3 regions of the Pantoea sp. LMR881 genome follow, and region 2 is predicted to be linked to each of the others. Evidence: predicted binding sites of a transcription regulator. Region 2 holds the regulator's gene; each other region holds the start of a gene.

Region 1 (8,181 bases), 2.2 Mb from region 2:
CATTGTAACCATTACATCCTCGCTTTAAGGAACCCCGGCAACACGGCTAGCTTATCGACATTACCGGCGCGCCTGATGCCACCGACCCGCTATTAACGTGTCTGGTCATCTGATAATCCTCGCTGTTCATCACTAAAAATGGTGTTGTTAAATCATAACCAGATTCAACAATCGCCTGTCTGTGAAACTGAATTAGCGGCGTCCCGGCTGTGACTTTATCCCCAACCTTTACCAGGGTAGAAAAATATTGCCCGCCTAATTTTACCGTATCCAGACCCACATGAATGAGTAATTCCGCACCGTTGCCACAGAGCAAACCCACAGCATGATGGCTTTCTACCGTGGTAGCAACCTCTGCGTCACAGGGGGAAACAATGATGTCATCCTCAGGTAGAATAGCAATCCCGTCACCCAACAGACCGCCGGAAAAGCTTTCATCCTTAACCTCAGATAAAGGCAACACCTTGCCTGCGACCGGGCTGTTCAACATTAAAGCCAGGGCATATTTAGTTACCTGCGTCATCGCGGTCTGAGAAGGGGCGGTTACGTCATCCTTATCTGAGGGACGTGTCTCTTCCTGCTTCGTTAGCGGCTCTTTGAAGCCCACAAGGAAAACCAGAACAAGGGTGACCACAATGGTCGTCGCTACGCCTGTCAGTTCGCCGATGAAAGACATAGGATTTTCAGGGCTGATAGCATTCACAATCGTCAGCAGGCCCGGTAAACCGGCATAGGCATAATAATAACTGCCAAAAAGGCTGGTAACCACAGCGCCGATGGTGCCGCCGATACATCCGCAAATAAAAGGCTTTTTAAGCTTCAGCGTCACGCCATAGATCGCGGGCTCGGTGATGCCAAATACGCCGGTCAGCCCCGCCGAGTAAGCCACCGTTTTGAAACCGCGCTGCTTTGCTTTTAAGGCGCAGGCAAAGGCTGCGGCCATTTGTCCCACTACCGCCATGGTCTGGAAAGCCTGAAATGAATCACGGCCATGCATATCGAAGTTCGCCATAACCACTGGCGTAATTCCCCAGTGAACGCCGAAAATAACAATTACCTGCCAAAAGCCGCCAATTACCGCCGCCGCCAGCGCAGGTGCGGTCTCGAACAGCCAGTTGTAGCCCATGGCAATCGCGTTGGCGAGACCTGAAGTAACCGGACCGATAATTACCAGCGTCAGTGGCACCACGATCACGGCACAGATAAGCGGAGTAAAAAGCGGAGCCACAACCTGCGGCAATATCCTTTCCACAAAGCGTTCCAGATAAGAAAGGGCTAAAACCAAAAAAAGCGGCGGTAAAACCGAGGAGGTATATACCGTCTCGGACAAAGGAAGAGAGAAAAAGGTCACGGCCTTTCCCTGCGCTATTTGCATCGCGAGGGTTGCCCAGTCGGGATTTATCAGGGCGCAGCAGCAAAACAGGGCGATGAACGTATTACATTTGAAAAACTTAGCGGCAGTGATAGCGATAAAAACTGGCAGGAAGGCAAAAGGCGTCCAGGAAATAAAGTTCAGGATACTGAATGCCCCGGTCTGCTGAAACGCGGGGAGAAAATAGTTAACGGTAATCAATATCCCTTGCAGAATACCTGCCGCCGCAAGGACATAAATAATGGGAGCAAAGACAGCGGACATGGTAGCAATAACGGTATCGAGAATACGCTTCTTCTCACCGCTATGTTGGAGCTTATCGGGATCGACGATTGCGGCAAGCGCCTCATAAACATCCGCAACGTGGGTTCCGATAACCACTTGAAACTGACCGCCGCTGAGCACAACGGTAATAACGCCTGGCAGCTGTTTAATATTTTCGCTTGCATTTGCAGGTACTTCTTTAAGCACCAGGCGGAGCCGGGTTGCACAACGTGAGAAACTAATTAAGTTGGTTTCACCACCTGTTTCTCTAAGAATATCAGCTGCTAATCTGGAATAATCTCTTGTCTTGCCCATTCTCACTCCCTGCCGTCTGAATTAAGAAACCGGTTTCAGCCTAACAGCGCAAAGGAGGTCTGCAACCGGTTTCATAAAGAAGTGTGGCAGTTATCGCAATTTTCTTGCATGAACCAGAATGGGGGAAGACCAATATTCCGGCGCCGAACATGTTTAAAAATCATACAGAGTTATCTTTCGAACCAAACGCGAGCGGACAAAAAATGCCCGCGCATGATTGCCTGGGATTGTGTCGGGAAGTGCCTGGAATAATGAAAGAGATTCTGGCGATGGCGGGAAGCGTCGTGCCAATCGTAAGGCGGGACAAAGAATATCCACGAGCGGTAAAAAAAGCCGCAACGTTACCCGTTGCGGCGTACTTAAAAGGTCAACTTACAAACATTACGGAATATCCGCTCTGTTTCAGTCTTTCTGCTGACACAATCCAGTCAACGTTGGCCACATCGCCATGAGCGTATCGATAATGCTGTCCAGGTCTTCGCGCGCAGCACCTTCACGGGCGCGGACTGACATACCTTGCAGCATACAGGCGAGATAACATGCAAGTGCGTCGATATTTACCGCAGATGATAACTCGTGGCGCTGCATACGCGCGGTTAAAAAGGCTTTCAGCGTGATTTCCTGTGACTGATGTTGCTGTTGCAGCATCGTTGCGATCTCGCCTGACGAGGCAGCAAGTGCCGAAGAGGTGCAAATAAAAAAGCAGCCAGAGGGTGAATTGCGATCGGTAAAGCAGGCTGCCGTCGCACGAAAGTAGCCTTCCACGGCTTTATCAACTGATAGATCGTCGTTGTTCAGTGCCGCTTCACGATATGCACTGAATTTTTCGATGTATCGTTCCATGGCGGCACGAAACAAGCCTTCTTTATTCACAAACTCTGCATAGAGCGTGGGGGCCTTTGCGCCAGTAGCGGCGACTAAATCGGCCAGTGAAGTGCCTTCGTAACCATGCGTCCAAAAAAGGGTCAGGGCTTTATCAAGTGCGGCTTCCCGGTCAAAGACTTTTGGGCGTCCCCGGCATTTCTTCACATCACACACATTTTGCTGGCTCATAGACCCTCACTGACTGAAAAACATTCCATTAAATTACCGATCACTAATTAAATATGCAAGCAACGGCGTAAAGGCTTTGTCAATGCATTGCCATTTTGTGCGTTAGGGCAGCGTCATCGCCTCTATGGTTAAGAGCAAACAGGCGCTGAAGCCCATACTCACGCCACTTTGCGATTAAAATAATGCTCGTTAATTAAATATTGACTCCGAACGCGATCAGGTTCTATCATTTATTTAACGGTCGTTAATTAAATGGCGACAACCGCTTTCTAACCTAATTTACCCGTGAGAATTTTATGAAAAACATCAAACTTGCCATCGCCGCCGTTGCGCTTTCAGCGTTAACTTTTGGTTCTTATGCCGCTGAACAGGTTTCCAGCGATCCGCTGAACCAACAGCCTGTTGGCACCATCTCGGTTCAGGGCGGTAGCAACCTGGATTCTGTAGAAGCACAACTGAATGCTAAAGCTGACGCCGCCGGTGCTAAATCATTCCGTATTACTTCAACAACCGGTCAGAACAAATTGCACGGCACTGCTGTGATTTATCAATAATTGAGCGAGAAGGATTGAATGATGAAAAAGGTAAAAATGGTATTACTCGCTGCGCTACTCAGCAGCGTCTCATTGACATCGACGGCAGCAGAGTTGGTTGGCAGCGCGCCAGTGGATCAGCAAAAAGTGGGTGTGATTAGCGCAACCGGCAGCACCAGTCTGGCGTCGCTGGAGCAGCAACTGTCAGAAAAGGCCAGTGACCTGGGCGCAAAGTCTTTCCGCATCACTTCGACCTCTGGCAACAACAACCTGCATGGCACCGCAGTCATCTATAAATAAGATGTTAAACAGGCTTCAGATAAAGCCGCTTATCTGAAGCCTTTTGATTAACTGTTTGAACGCAGTTGCGGATAGCGACGGAATATATAGACGCACCACATCAGCGCCACCAGCCCAATCATGCCACCGACATTGCCAACATCGGCCATCTTCAGATGCAAACTGACCTGATTCCCCAACAGCGCACCTGCGCCAATGCCAATGTTATAGATACCTGACATCAATGACATCGCGACATCTGTCGCATCCGGTGCCAGCGACAACACCCGCACCTGCATAGCCAGGCCAATCATCATCATTGACATGCCCCAGATCACGCACAATGTCGAAATCGCAGCAGGGCGTACCGCAGCAAAAATCAGCAAACCCATGCAAAGTGTGATCAGGGCAATCGCGGAAATTAACAGCCCGGACGGGAATTTGTTGCCCAGCGAACTGAACAGAATACTGCCCAGAATACCCGCCGATCCGAACAACAGCAGCAGTAACGTCGTAAAGTTTTCACCTGAATCAGCGACAACCTGCATGAACGGTTCGATATAGCTGTAAGCGGTGTAATGCGCCGTCACGACAAGGGTGACCAGCAAATACATACTGACCAGCGCCGGTCGACGAAACAGCATGGGCACACTGCTGAGCGATCCGGTGTGCTCACTGGGCAAGCGCGGCAGAATGCGCGCCAGCATAATCATCAGCACCAGCGCAGACAGGCCAATCATGCCAAAGGTTGTGCGCCAGCCAAGATACTGACCAACGACGCGCCCGATTGGTACGCCTAACACCATCGCTAAGGCCGTGCCTGTCGCTAACATACTCAGGGCCTGCGTTTTCTTACCTGCAGGCGCAACGCGAATGGCCAGTGACGCGGTAATTGACCAGAACACAGCGTGCGCCAGCGCAATGCCAATACGCGACACGATCAGTGAAGTGAAATCCCACGCGAAGGAAGAAAGCACATGGCTGGCAACAAAAATGATAAACAGCACCGTCAGCAACAGGCGTCGTTCAATGTTTCGCGTCATCAGCATCAGCGGCAGGGAAAGCAGGGCAACCACCCATGCATAAATCGTTAGCATGATACCGACATCAGCCGTCTTCATTGAAAAATCAGCAGCAATGTCAGACAGCAGGCCCACGGGTACAAATTCAGTGGTGTTAAAAACAAACGCGGCAATAGCCAGCAGCACCACGCGCAGCCAGGCCGTTTTACGTGAAACAGTAGTTGATTGCATGAAAAGTCAGTTAGTCAGAACAGCGAAACAGAGGGTGTAAAGAGACCCAGCGAAAGTGACCTGCGTCACAAATTACTCACTATTGTGGATGAAGAATCGGGATTGGGAAACCTGTTAAGGCGAATTTATCATTGAATATTTTTTATCGCCCTCACAGCGGGCGATAGCCTGAGGTTATTGACCGCGCTGGCGACCAGGCATCATGCGTAACAGCGTATTGTCTTTTAAAAAATAGTGATGAAACAACGCAGCCACGGCGTGTAATCCAGTCAGCCAGTAACCCAGCGGTGCCAGGGTTTTATGCCACCCGGTAAAGGCTTTCGCCAGGTCAGCATCAGGCGTATTTGCTACTGGCATGGAAAAACCAAACAGCCACCAGTCCCGGCCCCATAGATAGCGTGAAGCGATCCCCATTAGCGGCAAAGAAATAAACAGGGCATAAATGAGCGTGTGGGTTAAATGCGCCAGACCTGTTTGCCAGCGCGGTGCAGCCGGTAAAATAGCCGGACTGCGATGGCGCGTGCGCAGTAACAACCGTGACAGCATTAAAACCAATACCATCGTCCCCGCAGTGAAATGCGTGACGATCAGCGTATAACCCTGCCACGAACCGCGCTGGGCAAAACCGCGCAGCTCAATGGCGGCGTACGCCAGAGCGACCAGAAAGAAAGTCAGCCAGTGTAGCTTAATCTGTGAAGCCGCAAATTTTTCCCGCACAGGCAATCCCTACAGTAAGAATCAGGATGGCTAACATAGCGGATTTTTTTCAAAAAGCTTAACGAATTGGCGCAACGCAATAAAGTTTAGCCCGTCGCAGCGGGCAGGTCATTATCAGAGCGTGGATGAGTCAGTCAGGTCCACACTATTCTGAGGGGTCAGGTTTTTTTTACCGTCACAGGACAACACCGGTCACATCCCAGGGCAGTGGAATAGTATTTTCGCGCTTGCTGAATGGCCGCCGTCGCAGTGTAGAAGCTGCCTAAAAACAGCCTGGTCTCTTGAGAAGGTAAATATTTGCAGCCAGCAGCGTGAACAACATGGTTATCGTTGTAACCTGAAATTTTATTGACGTAATAGTAGATCGCCATGGTTTATCCTCATTGCTGTGAAATCAAAAATTACATTTATCGTTGGAATGGAAACGATTATAGCGGGGAATGAGGGATTTTGTTTTGCATGGTACTGATAAAGCAACAGGTTACTGTCTCGCGCGCTAAAACGGGCGCCACGGCACCCGTAAAAAGGATTAAGCCGTGCTACAGTTTTCGCCGTTGTAAACGCCACGCCACGCCTAAGGCAAGCAGCAACAATGCGGCAATAAACAGCGTGATACCAGTCCAGCCATAGCGGTGCCAGAAGAGGCCGCCTGACGTACCGGCAACGCTTGACCCCAGATAATAGCTGAACAGGTAAAGTGAAGATGCCTGTCCTTTCGCACGCCGTGCCCGGGGCCAATCCAGCCGCTGGCGACGGAATGGGCCGCAAAGAAGCCTGCTGTGAAAAGCATCATGCCGGGCAAAATAAACCAAACTGAGTTCAACGCGGTGATCAGCAAGCCAGCCAACATAGTGGCGGTTGCGCCAACGATCACCGGGCCGCGACCTAATTTGCTGGTTAACGCGCCCGCTTTCGGTGAACTCCAGGAACCGGTCAGATAGACAACAGATAACAAGCCGACAATCGCCTGGCTGAGATGCCAGGGGCAGCCATCAGACGATAGCCGATGTAATTGAACAGCGTGACAAAAGCCCCCATCAGTAAAAAGCCTTCGGCAAACAGCAGCGGCAATCCCCGATCGCGCCAGTGAAGACGAAAGTTAATGATCAGGCTGCGTGGGCGCAGTGACGCCGGGCGAAAATGTTGCGAGGCAGGAAGAATTTTCCAGAACATCAAGGCCGAAGCCAGGGCAAAGCAGCCGATTGTTGCTATCGCAATACGCCAGGAGAAGAAATCAGTTAATACGCCGCTGAGGAGCCTTCCGCTCATGCCGCCAATGGAATTTCCACTGATGTATAGCCCCATTGAAAAGGCGATAACGCTGGGGTGAATCTCTTCGCTAAGGTAGGTCATTCCTACGGCAGCCACACCGCTTAACGACAGGCCCGTTAAGGCACGCATCAATAAAATGCCATTCCAGCTGGTCATTGCGGCTGAAAGCAAGGTGCAGATTGCGGCCAGCATTAACGCAGTGACCATCACCGATTTGCGACCAATAGCGTCTGAAAGCGGGCCAGTGACCAGCAGACCTAATGCCATCAGGCCAGTGGAAATCGAGAGAGAGATACTGCTCGCAGCTGGTGAAACGCCAAATTGCTGAGAAAGAACCGGCAAAATGGGCTGAACGCAGTAAAGCAGAGCGAAAGTTGCAAGGCCCGCAGAGAAAAGGGCCAGCGTGACGCGCATGAATTGCGGTGTACCCCGTTTAATCCAGTCTGAAGATGAAGCAGAAGCGGGCCCCTTTGACAGCGCGTCATCGTCGGGTATCACAGCCTGAGAAGAGCGGCTCACGAGGATTCCTTATTGAAGAGAAGAGATAACCACTCTAGAAAAAGGGAATTAGGTTGTCTAATATATTAATAATCTCAAATAAGACGTTTAAAGTATGAATGTAGAGCTGCGCCATTTGCGCTATTTCATTGCTGTCGCGGAAGAGCTGCATTTTGGTCGTGCGGCCCAGCGTCTGAACATTTCTCAGCCGCCTCTCAGCCAGCAGATTATGCAGCTGGAAGCTGAGACCGGCGCGCAGCTGTTTAACCGCACCAATCGTAGCGTCCAGTTGACTGCGGCCGGTCAGCAGTTGCTGCAAGATGCGCGTGGCATTCTGTTACAGGTAGAACAAGCGGCCGAGCGTGCAGCAAGGCTGCATCGGGGCGAAGAGGGAGAGCTGCGTATTGGATTTACCTCTTCTGCACCTTTTACCGGTGTGCTGTCGGGGGCGCTTTATCAGTTTCGCCAGCACTGGCCCAACGTGCACATTCACATGCAGGAGATCAACACGCGCCAGCAGCTGGCACCGCTGCATGATGGTCGACTCGATCTGGGCGTCATGAGGAATACCCCGTTGCCCGCCAATTTGCGTCATCAGCTGCTGCTCAGCGAACCTTTGTTCGCC
Region 2 (8,181 bases):
GGCCTGATGCTGGCTTGTCAGGCGCGCGGCTGGCTGGCCGTTGTCATGCACTTTCGCGGATGCAGCGGCGAGCCCAATCGCCTGAATCGTATTTATCATTCTGGCGAAACAGACGATGCCAGCTTTTTCCTGCAGTGGCTGCAAACGCGCTGGGGTGAGGTGCCTACAGCCGCTGTCGGATTTTCATTAGGCGGCAATATGTTGGGATGTTTGCTCGGCAGGCAAGGAAATGCTGCTTTAGTCGATGCCGGAGTTATCGTATCGGCACCCCTGATGCTGGAACCCTGTAGCATGCGGCTGGAGCACGGCTTTTCACGTTTCTATCAATACTATTTGCTGGCCCAGCTAAAGAAAAATGCTGCACGGAAGTTGCACGCGTGGCCAGAAACCTTGCCTGTTGATTTGACCCAACTGAAAGCATTACGCCGCCTGCGCGATTTTGATGATGCCATTACCGCTCAGGCACACGGCTTTGCTGATGCGGGTGACTACTATCGCCGCGCCAGCGCCCTGCCCTTGCTTCACAAGGTGCGTAAGCCGCTGCTCATTATCCACGCTAAAGACGATCCGTTTATGAGCGATGAGGTGATCCCGCGTGAGGAACAATTATCTGCCACTATTACTTATCAACTGACGCAACATGGCGGACATGTTGGCTTTGTAGGCGGTACGCTGAGGCAACCTCAGCTGTGGCTGGAACAGCGCGTACCGCAATGGCTTTCACCTTTTTGGATAGCTAAATCGTGATTATTCCCTGGCAACAAATTTCACCTGAAACGCTGGAAAATCTCATCGAAACTTTTGTCCTGCGCGAAGGCACAGATTACGGCGAGCAAGAGCGCAGCCTGACAGAGAAAGTGGCTGATGTACGCCGTCAGCTTGAACGTGGCGAGGTGGTGATCGTGTGGTCTGAGCTGCATGAAACGATCAACATTTTGCCGCGCAGCGAATTTCGCGGTTGATGCGTTGGATGAAAATTCGTGCTAACAATGCGCTTCGCCCGATCTCTCAGGGAGCTTTTCTATGTCTGCACGGCATCCAATTATTGCAGTGACCGGCTCCAGTGGTGCAGGAACAACCACCACCAGCCTTGCATTTCGTAAAATTTTCCAACAGCTGAATTTGCATGCTGCGGAGCTTGAAGGCGACAGCTTTCACCGCTTCACGCGCCCGGAAATGGATATGGCCATTCGCAAAGCGCGCGATCTTGGACGACATGTCAGCTATTTTGGCCCGGAGGCGAACGATTTCGGGCTGCTGGAACAAACATTTATCGAATATGGCAAAAGCGGCCAGGGTCAGTCGCGCAAGTATCTCCATACTTATGATGAAGCCGTGCCGTGGAATCAGGTGCCGGGAACATTTACGCCCTGGCAGCCGCTGGCAGCCAATACCGATATCCTCTTTTACGAGGGGCTGCACGGCGGAGTAATGACGGCCCAACACAATGTGGCTGAGAACGTCGATTTGCTGGTGGGGGTCGTCCCGATTGTTAATCTTGAATGGATTCAGAAACTGGTACGTGACACCAGCGAACGTGGTCATTCACGCGAGGCGGTGATGGATTCCGTGGTGCGCTCAATGGAAGACTACATCAATTTTATTACGCCACAGTTTTCGCGTACGCATATTAACTTCCAGCGTGTACCGACCGTTGATACCTCTAATCCCTTCGCGGCACGCTCCATCCCGTCACTGGATGAAAGCTTCGTGGTGATTCATTTCCAGGCACTGGAAGATATTGATTTCCCCTATCTGCTCGCCATGCTACAAGGCTCGTTTATATCCCATATCAATACGTTAGTGGTGCCGGGGGCAAAATGGGACTGGCGATGGAGTTAATTATGGGGCCGCTGGTGAAACGACTCATGGAAGGGAAACGCATTGAATAACCTTTTTTCAGGACGACCTCCCTGTCGTCCTGAAGAGTCTAAAGCAGCAGCTGCTCAATAAGGCTTATATGTGTTTTTACACCAACCTGTAACGCCTCTTCGTCAAGTTTGAAGCGAGGATTATGTACGCTCCAGGTTGTCCCTTTCTCAGGATTGCCGCTGCCAATAAACAGAAAACATCCCGGTACTTTTTCCTGATAAGAAGAGAAATCTTCACTTCCAAACATGGGATTGGGAAATTTTTGCAGCGTATTTTCGCCCATCGCGACAGTCACGGTCCGTTCAGCGATGCGACACGCATCAGGATGGTTAAAGCCGATGGCGTAGCCTTTCGTCCACTTTAGCGTGTAGCGCGCACCCTGTGCCATTGTCAGTCCGTCGAGCATCTCTTTTATCAGCACAGGCACCTGCTCACGCACTTTTGCGCTGTGGGTTCGCAAGGTGCCTGCTAACTCAACGCTATCAGGGATCACGTTGTAACCACCTTCAGCCCGAAACGAAGCGACTGTCAGAACGGCTTTATCAAGCGGATCGAGGCGACGTGAAACGATCTGTTGCAGTTTCAATACGACTTCGGCTCCCAGCACCACTGGATCGCAGCTCAAATGCGGCATCGAGCCATGTCCGCCTTTACCCTCCAGTACAATATCAAAGTTATCACTGGAGGCACTAAACACGCCTTCAGCGAAGCCAATTGAGTGGGTCGGTATATTAGGAAACACATGCAGACCAAAAATCATTGCCACATCATTCAAAACACCCTTCTCGATTAAGTCGAGTGCACCCCGGGTGGCACTTCTTCAGCATGTTGAAAAATAAAGCGCACAGATCCTTTGAGCTGTGGCTGAACGTGGCTAAGTACCCAGGCTGCGCCCAGCAGCATTGCGCTATGTGCATCATGACCACAGGCGTGCATAACACCAGGATTTGTCGAGCGGAACGGTTCATCGTTAAGCTCCTCAATCGGCAAAGCGTCAATATCTGCACGCAGCGCATAACAGGGGCCAGGCATAGCGCCGGTAAGGTCCGCTACCACACTATTGGGCGTGGGCCGGGAAATGCTTAGCCCTTTAATTGCCGCGAGCTGCTGTGCAATATAGTCGGCTGTGCGTTGTTCATGGAAAGAGAGTTCTGGATTAGCGTGCAGATGTCGACGCCAGGCAATGACCTGTGGCGCAATCTTATCGAGTAACGCCGTTAAATTTTCTCGCATAATAAGTGCCCTGAGTTAGTGAGCCTGCGGCTGTACGCGATAAGCGGCGGCTGGCAGAATAACCAGACCAGCAAGCAGCATTGCGCCAGCCAGAAACAGAAACACGGCGCTGTAATCTCCTGTTAACGCCAGTAAATAGCCCATCACAATCGGCGCAACAAAACCGCCTAGCGTCCCGCCGGTATTCACTAAACCAATAGTGGCGCCCATCACCTGCTGCGGCAGCCGCTTCATTGGCAAGGTAAAAACAGTAACGAAAGCCGCCATCAGGAAGATATCGGCAAAAAACAGCGATAAACCGATTACCCAGGCGTTTTCACTGACGTAAACCAGCCAAATCCCTGCGGCACTGAGCAACGCACTCAGGCTGATCACCCGATGCTCATGGCCCTGCATATAGCGTCCAACCAGCCAGCCGGTGGTCAGTGAGGAGATCCAGATGCCTAACCCTCCCGCTCCTACAATCAAACCGGAGATATGTACCGGAATCTCCCGCTGCTGAACCAAAAACTTGGGCAACCATGCCAGTAAGCCATAGGTCGGAATGTTGATACAAAAAATGGCAATAAACAGCATGATAACCAGCGGGTTTTTGATTATCTCTGACCACGGCATGGCGGCGCGCTGTTGCGAAGCTGATGAATGTTGACGCGGTAAGATCAGCAGGATCAGGGCTGCGACCACAATCACCAGCAGGCCAAGCCCGATAAAGGCGTGACGCCAGCCCGCCATGTTCAACACCGCGACGGTGATCACTGGCCCGACTGTCATTGCCAGACCGGATGATGAGAGCAGTATCGACTGTGCAAAAGTTCGCTGTTCAACGGCGAAGTTTTCGGTTACCGCTTTGGCGCAAGAGCAGGGATAACCAGAATGCCCTACGCCTGATAAAAAGCGGAAAACGATGAGGAGTCCCAGGCTGAATCCCATCAGGCCAAAGCAGATAGCAAACAGCCCCAGCAGACAAAGCGAAAGAAATGTCATCGCCCGGTAACCAAAGCGATCGTTAAGCCAACCTGCCGGGATTTGAAACAGCGAATAGGCGAGAAAGAAAATACCGGTGATATAACCAAGCTGGGTGGTGCTCAGCCCAAACTCTTTTTCGATGGGTAATAACGCAAACCCCATTACCGTTTTATCGATATAGACCAGGACATACCCGGTAAAAAGCATGGCAATCATCATGGGACGGGATCGTGTCGTCATCGCAACCTCGTTGCTCTGGGAATGATAAAGTAAAGGAAAAAGATGTGATACCTCTCACAATCACATAACATTCAGTGACTTATAACGTTCCCGTATCATTAAATAATCAGCGGCCCAAGATAAGATGGTATTTTGCTATCAGTGATAGCGATAAGGCATCAGGGAGACACAGCGATGGCCTATTTGCCCAAGCTGCAACAGTTACGCGTTTTTCAGGCTGTTATTCGACAGGGAAGCATTCGCTCGGCAGCACGGGCACTTCATCAGTCCCAGCCAGCCATCAGCCGGGCCTTGAAAGAACTGGAGCAGACGTTAAACACCACGCTATTTATTCGCAGTGCACAAGGTGTGATGTTGACAGAAAGTGGAAAAGTATTGGCTTCACGTACGCAGCTTATTCTCGAAGAATTGCGGCGCGCCACAGATGAAATTGATGTTATCAATCACTCTTCACAAGGTTCCGTTGCATTTGGCCTCTCCTCTTTATTAGCGTTTACCGTTTTACCTGGCGCAATTAAAAGCTACGAGAAGCACTATCCCGGCACGCGCTTTACGATTAAAGAAGCGCAACTTTCAACGCTGCTGACCCCTTTACGCGAAGGCATATTAGATTTTGCCATTGGCTCGCTCAGTTCTCATTTGCCGCTGGAAGCACTGCATGTCGAACCGCTGTTTAACGTGCCATTCTGTGTTATTGCGCGTCGCGATCATGCCTGTCAGCACGTCCGCAGTTTTGATCAGCTGCGCGATCAGCGTTGGATAATTCCAGAAACGGAGATGGGATATTATCCGTTACTCTCTGAATACATGGCGGATTTTTATCCGTCCCTGACAACGCCACCGTTGCGTACTGACTCGGTAGTCTGCGGATTGAGGCTGGTGCTGGAAGCTGATTTTCTGGCGGTAGTGGCGCAGCCGATGGCCCGATCTTTCGGCAGTGAAGTGACTATTCTCAATCTGTCAGCGATCCCGGAAGCGCATTATGGCGTGATCTGGCCAAAAAAATCGCCGCTCACCTTAAGCTCACAGCGATTTCTGAACCTGTTACGGCAACGTTGTGACAAATATGAGTGGCGTTATGCGGTAGCAACGACTTCGTAGCTGTGGGTAATTTCCACGCCTTTGCCCAACATAATTGCCACCGAGCAATACTTATCAGCCGAAAGATCAACCGCACGCGCGACCGCTTTGTCCGACAGATCTTTGCCGCTGACAATAAAGTGCAGATTGATATGCGTGAAGATACGCGGGGCTTCTTCACGGCGTTCTGACTTAAGCTTTACCTCGCAGTCGCGCACATCGTTACGCCCTTTTTGTAAAATGGATACCACATCTATCGCGCTGCAACCGCCCGCTGCCATCAATACCATTTCCATCGGACTTGGTGCTTTATCACCAGAATTACCGTCCATTAATACCTGATGACCAGACGATGACTCACCGAGAAACGTCAGACCTTCCACCCATTTCACTCTTGCCTGCATGTTTTTTTCTCCAGAATAGGGGGTTTTGCCGCCAGAGTACGCTTTCACCTGATAAACAGCAATCCAGAGAAATCCGCCCTTTGCTGAAGCGAGACAACAGAAGACAGTCGGCAAAAGCTGTGCTACAAAAAGAGCTGAAAATATTTTTCGTCACTCGATGGCGAAGCCGGGAAGAATTATGCGCACTGCGCCGAATGCAGCCCGAATAATTTCCTGAATGGAAAAACGCTTGAAGCTTTCATCGCCTGACAGGGAAAACTGCCCCCTGTATTTTGGGCACGATTACAACAGAGGATAATAGCGAATGGTTCTCGGCAAACCGCAAACAGACCCTACACTCGAATGGTTTTTGTCCCATTGCCATATTCACAAGTATCCCTCCAAAAGTACGCTGATTCACCAAGGTGAAAAAGCTGAAACGCTTTATTACATCGTGAAAGGATCCGTCGCGGTTCTGATCAAAGATGAAGAAGGCAAAGAGATGATTCTTTCGTATCTGAATCAGGGGGATTTTATCGGCGAGCTTGGCCTGTTTGAAGAGGGTCAGGAACGCAGTGCCTGGGTACGTGCTAAAACCGCGTGCGAAGTGGCAGAAATTTCTTACAAGAAATTCCGCCAGTTGATCCAGGTTAACCCGGATATTTTGATGCGACTGTCGTCGCAAATGGCGCGTCGCCTGCAGGTAACGTCAGAAAAAGTAGGTAACCTTGCATTTCTCGATGTTACTGGCCGCATTGCACAGACGTTGCTTAACCTGGCCAAACAGCCAGACGCCATGACGCATCCCGACGGCATGCAAATTAAAATTACTCGTCAGGAAATTGGCCAGATCGTTGGTTGCTCACGTGAAACCGTGGGCCGTATTTTGAAGATGCTGGAAGACCAGAACCTGATCTCCGCACACGGCAAAACCATCGTCGTTTACGGCACCCGCTAATTTCTGTCACTCCGGCGTGATGGCAACATCACGCCGTTATTGTTGCTGTCCTATGTGGCGTCGAATCATCTATCACCCCGAAGTCAATTATGCTCTGCGGCAGACGCTGGTGCTGTGCCTGCCTGTCACGCTCGGCTGGCTGTTTAACGATCTGCAAAATGGCCTGCTGTTCTCGTTAGTTCCCGCCTGTTGTAACATTGCCGGTCTGGATACACCGCATAAACGCTTCTTCAAACGCCTGATTGTCGGCGGCAGTTTGTTCGCACTCGGCAGTTTTCTTATCCAGTGGCTGACGCTGCAGGGCATTCCGTTGCCAGCCATTCTGTTCGCTATGCCGCTGCTGCTCGGTGTGACAGGTGAAATCAGTCCACTGCATGGGCGCCTGTTGCCGGGTGCGCTTATTGCTGCAATTTTTACTCTGAGTTTGATGGGACATATGCCGATTTGGGTGCCGCCACTGCTCTATATCGGCGGTACGCTGTGGTACGGCGTATTCAACTGGTTTTGGTTCAGGCTGTGGAAAGAGCAGCCGATGCGCGAAAGCCTGAGCCTGATTTACCGCGAGCTGGCAGATTATTGCGATGCAAAATATACCCTGTTAACCCAGCTTACCGATCCTGAAAAAGCGTTGCCTCCTTTGCTGGCGCGCCAGCAGAAAGTGATCGATATGATTAACACCTGCTATCAGCAGATGCATATGCTGTCAGCGAATGGCGACGAAAGCCATAAGCGGCTGAAACGCGCTTTTCAGATGGCGCTGGATTTACAGGAACACATTTCTGTCAGCCTGCATCAGCCGGAAGAGGTGCAAAAGCTGGTGGAGCAAAGCCATGCTGAAGCGGTGATTCGCTGGAACGCCAGTACGATTTCCGCGCGGTTACGCGTGCTGGCTGATGACATTTTGTATCACCAACTGCCCGATCGCTTTTCAATGGACAAACAGCTCGGCGCGCTGGAAAAGATTGCGCGTCAGCATCCAGACAACCCGGTCGGCAATTTCTGTCTTTATCATTTTAACCGCATTGCGCGGGTGCTGCGTACGCACAAGCCGCTGTATCAACGCGACCTGATGGCCGATCGCCAACGCCGCCTGCCCCTGATCCCCGCTTTACGCAGCTATCTCTCACTAAAATCCGCCGCGCTACGCACTGCCGGGCGCTTTGCAGTGATGCTGATGTTTGGCAGCGCGCTGGCTATGTTTTTCAATATTCCTAAACCTTACTGGATCCTGATGACCATTATGTTCGTCAGTCAAAATGGGTATAGCGCAACGCGAGTACGTATTCAGCACCGGGCCGCAGGCACCTTTTGCCGGTCTGGTGATCGCCGCCGCCACACTGCGTTTCGCGGTGCCTGAATCGCTCATATTGCTGATCATGCTGGCGATTACCTTTATCAGCTATGCGTTTACACGCAAATTTTACGGCTGGTCAATGGTCGGTTTCACCG
Region 3 (8,181 bases), 1.6 Mb from region 2:
GATGTCGTGTCCATATTTTGCTGCCATCTCTTTGATCTGGCCCAGCGCGTGATGCTGATCGGAAATCTCTTCACGTAAACGAATCGTTGCTTCGAGGTTTACGCCATTTTCCAGATCGTTCTGTAATGAAGCAAACTGCGCGAATTTATCAGCCATCAAATAGTCGATGCCATAGAGCGCAACGCGACGATAGTCGCCGATAATACGACCACGACCATAGGCATCAGGCAAACCGGTCAGAACACCCGACTTACGGCAGCGCAGGATATCCGGTGTATAGACGTCAAACACGCCCTGATTATGCGTTTTGCGGTATTCGGTAAACACTTTTTTCAGGGCTGGATCGAGTTCACGCCCATAAACCTTACACGATCCTTCCACCATTTTAATGCCGCCAAAAGGAATAATAGCGCGCTTTAATGGTGCTTCAGTCTGGAGTCCAACGATCTTTTCAAGAGACTTATTGATATAACCCGCATCATGGGAAGTAATTGTCGAAGCAAGGTCGGTATCGAAATCAACGGGTGCGTGCGTGCGGTTCTCGATTTTAATGCCTTCCAGTACGCTTTCCCAAAGTTGAGTGGTTGCGTCGGTTGCACCTGCCAGGAAAGATTCATCACCTTCATAAGGTGTGTAGTTTTTCTGGATGAAATCACGTACGTTGACACTGTTTTTCCATTCACCCTCAGCGAATCCTTCCCAGGCCGAAGCCAGTTTTGCATTAAGTTCGGTCATAATATACCTGCCTTATCTAAGAAGACTTTTGCATTCAGGCGCAAAGTGACTGTTGCGCCATCCAAAACGGTTAATGCGCTGAGTCACTACCACGTAAATAGATAACCCAGTAAGTCAACCCGACCAGTAATCCACCCCCGATAATGTTGCCCAGAGTGACAGGGATCAGGTTGTCGAAAATGAAGTTATTAACAGAGAGCGTCTGAAATTGCGCTGCGCTAGTGCCGGTGGCCTGCCAGAATTCCGGGCCGGAAAAATCACGAATAACGATTGCAAAGGGGATCAGAAACATATTGGCGATACTGTGCTCAAAACCACTGGCGACGAACATCGCGACCGGCAGAATCATCACCACTAATTTATCTGTCAAGGTACGACCGGAATAGCTCATCCACACTGCCAGGCATACCATTAAATTGGCCAGGATACCGAGACAAACGGCCTGAATAAAAGTGTGATGCATTTTATGGTCTGCTGTTTGTAAAACATTTAAGCCCCACGCGCCGTTCGCGAGCATGTGTTCGCCTGCAAACCACATCAATGCGACAAAAAACAATGCGCCACATAAATTACCGAGATAGACGTTGAGCCAGTTACGCGCCAGTTGTCCCCAACTAATGCGTCCGCTTGCTTTTGCCACCACAATCAAGACTGTAGATGTAAAAAGATCTGCGCCGCAGACCACAACCAGCATTAAACCGAGTGAAAAACAGATGCCGCCGATGAGTTTCGCCACACCAAATGGCATGACGCCACTGCCTGTGGTCGCGGTGATATAGAAAACAAACGCAATTGAAATAAAAACACCGGCCGTAATGGCCAAAAAGAAGGTTGTGAAAGGATGTTTAGTCGCTTTATAAACACCGGCATCTTCAGCAACTTTTGCCATTGCAGCCGGTAATAATAAATTAAAAGGGTTGTCAGCTTTCACACTAACTATCTCCAGGAGTTGTCTGTAAAAATACTAACAAAGGAGTAGGGCTCAGGAATTGATATAGATCATATTTGACGAAAGCATGAAGCCATAAGAAGGAGAACTAATAAGCTTAATTGATTTAAATAACTGAAAAACAAGGTTTAAATTTTTTTAAAAAATGCATTAAATTTTTAACTGGTTTTTTTGAGTGTTTATAAAGAATGTTGGTTACGTTGAAATTTGGCATTGAATGTTAAATAAAATGATAATTGAGTGTAGCGCCTTTTTTAAAGTTGAGATTATTTAACTGATTTATAAAGTCAAAAAAAGGCACAGAATTTTAGCTGTGCCTCTGAGCGGTGTTTAATCACACTTTTTAATTGAAACCACTAAATTTTATTTTTCTTGCCAGTAACGGCGTTTGGCATTTTGCAATTTTTCATAAGCCGCAAGCAGTGCCTGATGCGCAGGAAAAGCCTTTAAATCACTGTCAACGGATTGCAGGCCGTAAAATGGCGCTTCGCCACTTATAGCTGCAGAAGCGGCTTCCACAGCGTTGGCACCATACATACGCATAAAGGCGTGATGATATTGCAAGGGATCGCGCTCATCTTCCATTGACAACAGCAGAAGTGTTTGCAGGCAACGGTAGTAATTAGCACGCTCTGGACTGAAAATGGAGCTGTTGAATTCCATTGTCCATTCGGTCCAAATCAGTGCCTGATCTAAATCACCACCGGCGAGCGCCAGCATTGCTTTAAGCTCGCCAATACGCAGCGTGTACCAACCGTTGTCTTTGCCTGTTGCCAGGCCGAGCAATTCCCGTACACGGGTGAAATCATCGAAGCCTTCATCGTCAAGCTGTGTAATCAAATCCAGATATTTTTCTGAATCCCAGTTGCTTTCCGGCAGTGCTAATAAGGTTTCACGGATGCCTGCCCCCATGCTGTTATTGGCAAGCATTAAATCTTCTGCCGGGTAAATATCAGACATGCCAGGCACGATGATACGGCAAGCATAGACGCCAAGATGTTCGTAATCGGCGATATAAACGTCCTGACCTTCCGCACGGAAAATGGCCATCAGCGTGTCAAATTCTTGCTCTGTTGTCCCGTCAAACTTCCAGTCAACAAAGGCGTAGTCAGCTGTTTCTTTAAACAAATCCCAGGAGATCAAGCCGCTGGAATCGATAAAATGCGTTTCGAGGTTGGCATGTTCAGCCACTTCTTCATCATCAAACGTTGGCGGTGTGAAGACGTCTAAATCTTTCAGGCTGCGACCCTGAAGTAATTCAGTAACGGTACGCTCGAGCGCCACACCAAAATCAGGATGCGCACCGAACGAAGCAAAACAGGTGCCGTTTGCTGGATTAAACAGTACGACGCAAATAACCGGATATTTCCCGCCTAATGAGGCATCGTATGCAAAAATCGGAAAACCTTCATCTTCCAGGCGAGCGATAGCTTCAACCACGCCAGGATAACGCTGCATCACAGCTTCGGGAATGGCAGGAAGGCTGATTGCTTCTGCAATGATTCGGTTTTTGATATAACGCTCAAAAACTTCAGAAAGCCCCTGCACACGAGCTTCGTTAGCCGTATTACCCGCCGACATGCCATTAGAAACGTACAGATTGCCAATGATATTCATTGGAATGTAAACCGTCTGCTGATCTGACTGGCGCGTAAACGGCAGGGCGCAAATACCGCGCTTGCTGTTGCCAGACTGAAGATCCACTAACTCCGCAGCGGTAAGTGCATTGTCCGGATCGTAAAAGGCACGAAGGCGCGCATCAAGGATCCCTTCGGGTAAAGCACCGTCTGCCGGTAACGGGAACCATTTTTCATTGGGATAATGAACAAAGTCACCTTTGGCAATCGCATTGCCTAACCAAAAATCAGCAAAGAAATAGTTAGTTGAGAGACGTTCGAAATATTCGCCTAACGCTGAAGCCAGGGCCGCTTTTTTGCTGGCACCTTTGCCGTTAGTGAAACAAAGGGGGCAGTCACGGTCACGAATATGCACTGACCAGACGTGCGGAACAGGGTTTAGCCAGGAGGCTTCTTCAATATTAAAACCAAGCTCCTGCAGTTTATGCTGGAAGCGTGCGATGGAGTCTTCCAGTGCGGCATCTTTGCCTGGATAAAAGTTTGCGTCATGGTGCCGCTCTCTCTGTTATAGGTGTGCGTAAAGCGCGCAATCATACGGATTTTGCTGCCTGTTCGCTATTAAGGTGCAATAAATTTCTGTTGGCTGTTCTGCACGCTTTTTCTGTCAGCCCGGCCCGAAAAACGTTTCACGGAAGATGCGTTACAAAATTTCAGGACGTTATGCATTCGTAACATAACCTGCCGGGCGGCAGATTCAGAAAATGTGATCGCGACCTGATTTGTGATTGCAGCCGCCGAGACGCAGTGATAAAACCGATACGTTATTCATAACCGTTCTATATGACAGTGGTGAGGGAAATGACACAAATTTATAATTTTAGCTCCGGGCCCGCGATGCTACCGGTAGAAGTGCTCCGTCGTGCAGAACAAGAACTGACAAACTGGCATGGCCTGGGCACCTCCGTAATGGAGATCAGTCACCGCAGCAAGGAATTTATTCAGGTAGCGGAAGAAGCCGAACAGGACTTTCGTGATCTGCTAAAAATACCGGCTAATTACAAAGTTTTATTCTGTCATGGCGGCGCGCGTGCGCAATTCGCTGCTGTACCGGGTAACTTGCTGGGTAGCGTAACCACCGCTGATTATATTGATGGCGGCTACTGGGCACACAGCGCGATAAAAGAGGCGGAGAAGTATTGCTTACCCCGCACGCTGGACGTAAAGACCACGCTTGATGGCAAACGAGCCATTTTGCCAATGCGCGACTGGGATGTCAGCGACGAGGCAGCTTATATTCATTATTGTCCTAACGAAACCATTGACGGCATTGCCATTAACGATCAACCCGACTTCGGTAATAAGGTTGTAGTGGCGGATTTCTCCTCAACCATTCTATCCCGTCCTGTTGATGTCAGTCGTTACGGTGTGATCTATGCAGGCGCGCAAAAGAATGTTGGCCCGGCAGGCTTAACACTCGTCATCGTGCGTGAAGATTTATTGGGTAAAGCCCATCCTTATGTGCCATCTATCCTGGATTACAAGGTATTGGCAGAAAATGATTCAATGTTTAACACGCCGCCAACGTTTGCCTGGTACCTTTCTGGCCTGGTATTTAAGTGGTTAAAAGAGAAGGGCGGAGTGAGTGAGATCGATAAAATCAATCAGGCTAAAGCAGACTTGTTGTATGGCTTGATTGATAAAAGCGATTTTTACCGCAACGATGTGGCAGCCAACAACCGTTCGCGCATGAATATTCCGTTCCAGCTAAGCGACGCGTCGCTGGATAAACTGTTTCTGGAAGAGTCTTTCAAGGCGGGTTTACATGCGCTGAAAGGCCACCGTGTAGTGGGCGGCATGCGTGCATCTATTTACAACGCCATGCCGCTGGACGGTGTGAAAGCCCTGACTGATTTTATGGTTGAATTTGAACGCCGCCACGGCTGATGATTAAAGCGATACCAGTATGAATGCTGGTGCCAGGCCCCGTCGTGAGGCGGGGTCTTCGTATTTTTTGAGGATTGAGTTTCACATGCAGGATTCCCTGACGTTACAACCGATTGCGCGCGTTAACGGCACTGTTAATTTGCCTGGCTCTAAAAGCGTGTCAAACCGTGCGCTACTGCTGGCTGCGCTGGCGAAAGGCACCACCCGACTGACTAATTTACTCGATAGCGATGACGTTAAACATATGCTCAATGCGCTTACTGTGTTGGGTGTGAGTTATACGCTTTCCGAAGATCGCACCGTTTGTGAAGTCACAGGGAATGCGGGGCCGCTGCAGTCAACCCAGCCGATAGAATTATTTCTTGGTAATGCGGGTACTGCGATGCGTCCACTGGCGGCGGCGCTTTGCCTGGAGCAGCAAAATGTGGTGTTGACGGGCGAGCCTCGTATGAAAGAGCGACCAATCGGTCATTTAGTCGATGCGTTACGTCAGGGCGGAGCGAAAATCGATTATCTGGAAAATACCGATTATCCACCGGTTCATTTGCAGGGTGGATTTACGGGCGGCGACGTTAGCGTTGACGGCAGCGTCTCAAGCCAGTTTTTAACTGCGCTGTTAATGACGGCTCCGCTGGCAGAGCAAGATACCCAAATCACGATTAAAGGCGATCTGGTATCAAAACCTTACATTGATATCACGCTACATTTGATGCGTTGTTTTGGCGTGGACGTTGAAAACCAGCACTATCAGCGATTCCTGATTAAAGGGAAGCAGCAGTATCAATCACCGGGTGATTATCTGGTTGAGGGAGATGCCTCATCAGCGTCCTACTTCCTTGCTGCTGCGGCCATCAAAGGCGGCACCGTGCGGGTAACCGGTATTGGGCGCAAGAGCGTTCAGGGCGATATCCGCTTCGCCGATGTGCTGGAAAAAATGGGTGCAACCGTTGAGTGGGGCGATGATTACATTGCCTGTACTGCCGGGAAATTGCAGGCTGTTGATATGGATATGAATCATATCCCTGATGCGGCGATGACTATTGCTACGGCGGCCTTGTTTGCTGAAGGTACTACACAGTTACGCAATATCTATAACTGGCGTGTTAAAGAAACCGATCGGTTGTCAGCCATGGCGACAGAATTACGTAAAGTGGGTGCTGAAGTCGAAGAGGGCCATGATTTTATCCGTATCACACCGCCCACCACTTTAGTTCACGCTGATATCGGTACCTATAACGATCATCGGATGGCAATGTGTTTTTCGCTGGTGGCGCTGTCCAATACACCAGTGACCATCCTTGACCCAGGCTGTACGGCTAAAACTTTCCCTGACTATTTCGAGCAACTGGCCAAAATAAGCCAGACTGCCTGATGTCACCTATCCGGCGCGTAACCGTGCCGGATTTCTTTTTTCTATGGTCGCATCCTTTCAGAAGTGCTCTGATTTGCCTGTAATTTTTAACCCTGTTTACGCTAAAGAGTAACTAAGATTGCCAGGGAAGCGTATAATGCCTGCCATTATTAATGGTTCAGATGGCTAAAAAAGCACAGCAACAGGAGAGAATAATGTCAGCGACTGCCCCGGTTATAACTATCGACGGGCCAAGCGGTGCGGGAAAAGGGACCCTGTGCAAAGCAATGGCTGAATCTTTACAATGGCATTTACTGGATTCAGGTGCTATTTATCGCGTTTTAGCGTTGGCCGCGTTACATCATCAAGTGGATATTGAATCAGAAGAGGCGCTGGTGCCTATTGCGGCGCATCTTGATGTTCGCTTTCTTTCGCATAAGGGCGATATGCAGGTCATTCTTGAAGGCGAAGATGTCACGGGTGAAATTCGCACCCAGGAAGTCAGTAACACGGCCTCACGCGTTGCGGCTTTCCCTCGCGTTCGTGAAGCACTGTTGCGTCGTCAGCGTGGTTTCCGCGAAGAGCCCGGTTTAATTGCGGACGGAAGAGATATGGGCACCGTTGTTTTCCCCGACGCGCCGGTAAAAATTTTCCTTGATGCAAGTTCAGAAGAACGCGCCCACCGCCGTATGCTACAGTTGCAGGAGAAGGGCTTTAGTGTTAACTTTGATCGCCTTTTAGCCGAGATAAAAGAACGCGATGATCGCGATCGCAACCGCGCAATTGCGCCTCTGGTACCTGCAGAAGATGCGCTGGTGCTGGATTCGACACAAATGTCGATTGAGCAAGTGATTGATAAAGCGTTGCAATATGCCCGTGAAAAACTGGGCATATAATATCCCGGCAAGAACAGAATCGTAATAACCCTGTACCACGGATCCGGTGCTGGGCATGTGAAACAACCCCATCCGACATGAAGTCAGATGGACGTTAAATTGAAGAATCCTGAAGATTATCAATATGACTGAATCTTTTGCTCAACTATTTGAAGAATCGCTGAAAGAAATCGAAACCCGCCCGGGTTCCATCGTTCGTGGCGTTGTTGTCTCTATCGACAAAGACGTTGTTCTGGTTGATGCGGGCCTGAAATCTGAATCTGCAATCCCTGCAGAGCAGTTCAAGAACGCAGCCGGCGAACTGGAAATCCAGGTTGGTGACGAAGTTGACGTTGCTCTGGATGCAGTAGAAGACGGCTTCGGTGAAACCCTGCTGTCCCGTGAGAAAGCTAAACGTCACGAAGCTTGGATCACGCTGGAAAAAGCTTACGAAGACGCTGAAACTGTTACCGGTGTTATCAACGGCAAAGTCAAAGGCGGCTTCACTGTTGAGCTGAACGGTATTCGTGCGTTCCTGCCAGGTTCACTGGTTGACGTGCGTCCAGTTCGCGACACACTGCACCTTGAAGGCAAAGAGCTTGAGTTCAAAGTTATCAAGCTTGATCAGAAGCGTAACAACGTCGTGGTTTCACGTCGTGCTGTTATCGAATCTGAAAACAGTGCTGAGCGCGATCAGCTGCTGGAAAACCTGCAGGAAGGCATGGAAGTTAAAGGTATCGTTAAGAACCT

Evidence for each region. The regulator CRP, encoded in region 2, controls carbon source genes, mostly activating them, when cyclic AMP is high. The targets are predictions, from matches to a motif close to ATGTGANNNNNNTCACAT.
Region 1: O3W44_RS03990 (sugar transporter) is a predicted target of CRP. The motif match lies at 5,123-5,140, and genes of this name have one in related genera.
Region 3: focA (formate transporter FocA) is a predicted target of CRP. The motif match lies at 1,723-1,740, and genes of this name have one in related genera.

Annotation. Positions count from the first base shown of each region.
Region 1 covers NZ_JAPVOK010000002.1:464,836-473,016, reverse strand. Annotated here, with positions in the region: gene O3W44_RS04015 (LacI family DNA-binding transcriptional regulator) at 1-12, opposite strand, end outside; gene O3W44_RS04010 (glucose PTS transporter subunit IIA) at 47-1,951, opposite strand; gene O3W44_RS04005 (TetR/AcrR family transcriptional regulator) at 2,354-3,004, opposite strand; gene bhsA (multiple stress resistance protein BhsA) at 3,301-3,558, shown strand; gene bhsA (multiple stress resistance protein BhsA) at 3,580-3,837, shown strand; gene O3W44_RS03990 (sugar transporter) at 3,885-5,069, opposite strand; gene cybB (cytochrome b561) at 5,244-5,786, opposite strand; gene O3W44_RS03980 (hypothetical protein) at 5,945-6,157, opposite strand; partial or broken gene O3W44_RS03975 (MFS transporter) at 6,326-7,577, opposite strand; partial or broken gene O3W44_RS03970 (LysR family transcriptional regulator) at 7,672-8,181, shown strand, end outside.
Region 2 covers NZ_JAPVOK010000002.1:2,628,523-2,636,703, reverse strand. Annotated here, with positions in the region: gene O3W44_RS14165 (hydrolase) at 1-747, shown strand, start outside; gene O3W44_RS14160 (YheU family protein) at 744-962, shown strand; partial or broken gene O3W44_RS14155 (phosphoribulokinase) at 1,024-1,892, shown strand; gene O3W44_RS14150 (M20 metallopeptidase family protein) at 1,931-2,638, opposite strand; gene O3W44_RS14145 (amidohydrolase) at 2,662-3,105, opposite strand; gene O3W44_RS14140 (MFS transporter) at 3,121-4,311, opposite strand; gene O3W44_RS14135 (LysR substrate-binding domain-containing protein) at 4,486-5,412, shown strand; gene O3W44_RS14130 (OsmC family protein) at 5,388-5,795, opposite strand; gene crp (cAMP-activated global transcriptional regulator CRP) at 6,100-6,732, shown strand; partial or broken gene O3W44_RS14120 (YccS/YhfK family putative transporter) at 6,785-8,181, shown strand, end outside.
Region 3 covers NZ_JAPVOK010000002.1:1,005,301-1,013,481, reverse strand. Annotated here, with positions in the region: gene pflB (formate C-acetyltransferase) at 1-735, opposite strand, end outside; gene focA (formate transporter FocA) at 806-1,666, opposite strand; partial or broken gene ycaO (30S ribosomal protein S12 methylthiotransferase accessory factor YcaO) at 2,048-3,810, opposite strand; gene serC (3-phosphoserine/phosphohydroxythreonine transaminase) at 4,120-5,205, shown strand; gene aroA (3-phosphoshikimate 1-carboxyvinyltransferase) at 5,291-6,577, shown strand; gene cmk ((d)CMP kinase) at 6,772-7,452, shown strand; gene rpsA (30S ribosomal protein S1) at 7,577-8,181, shown strand, end outside.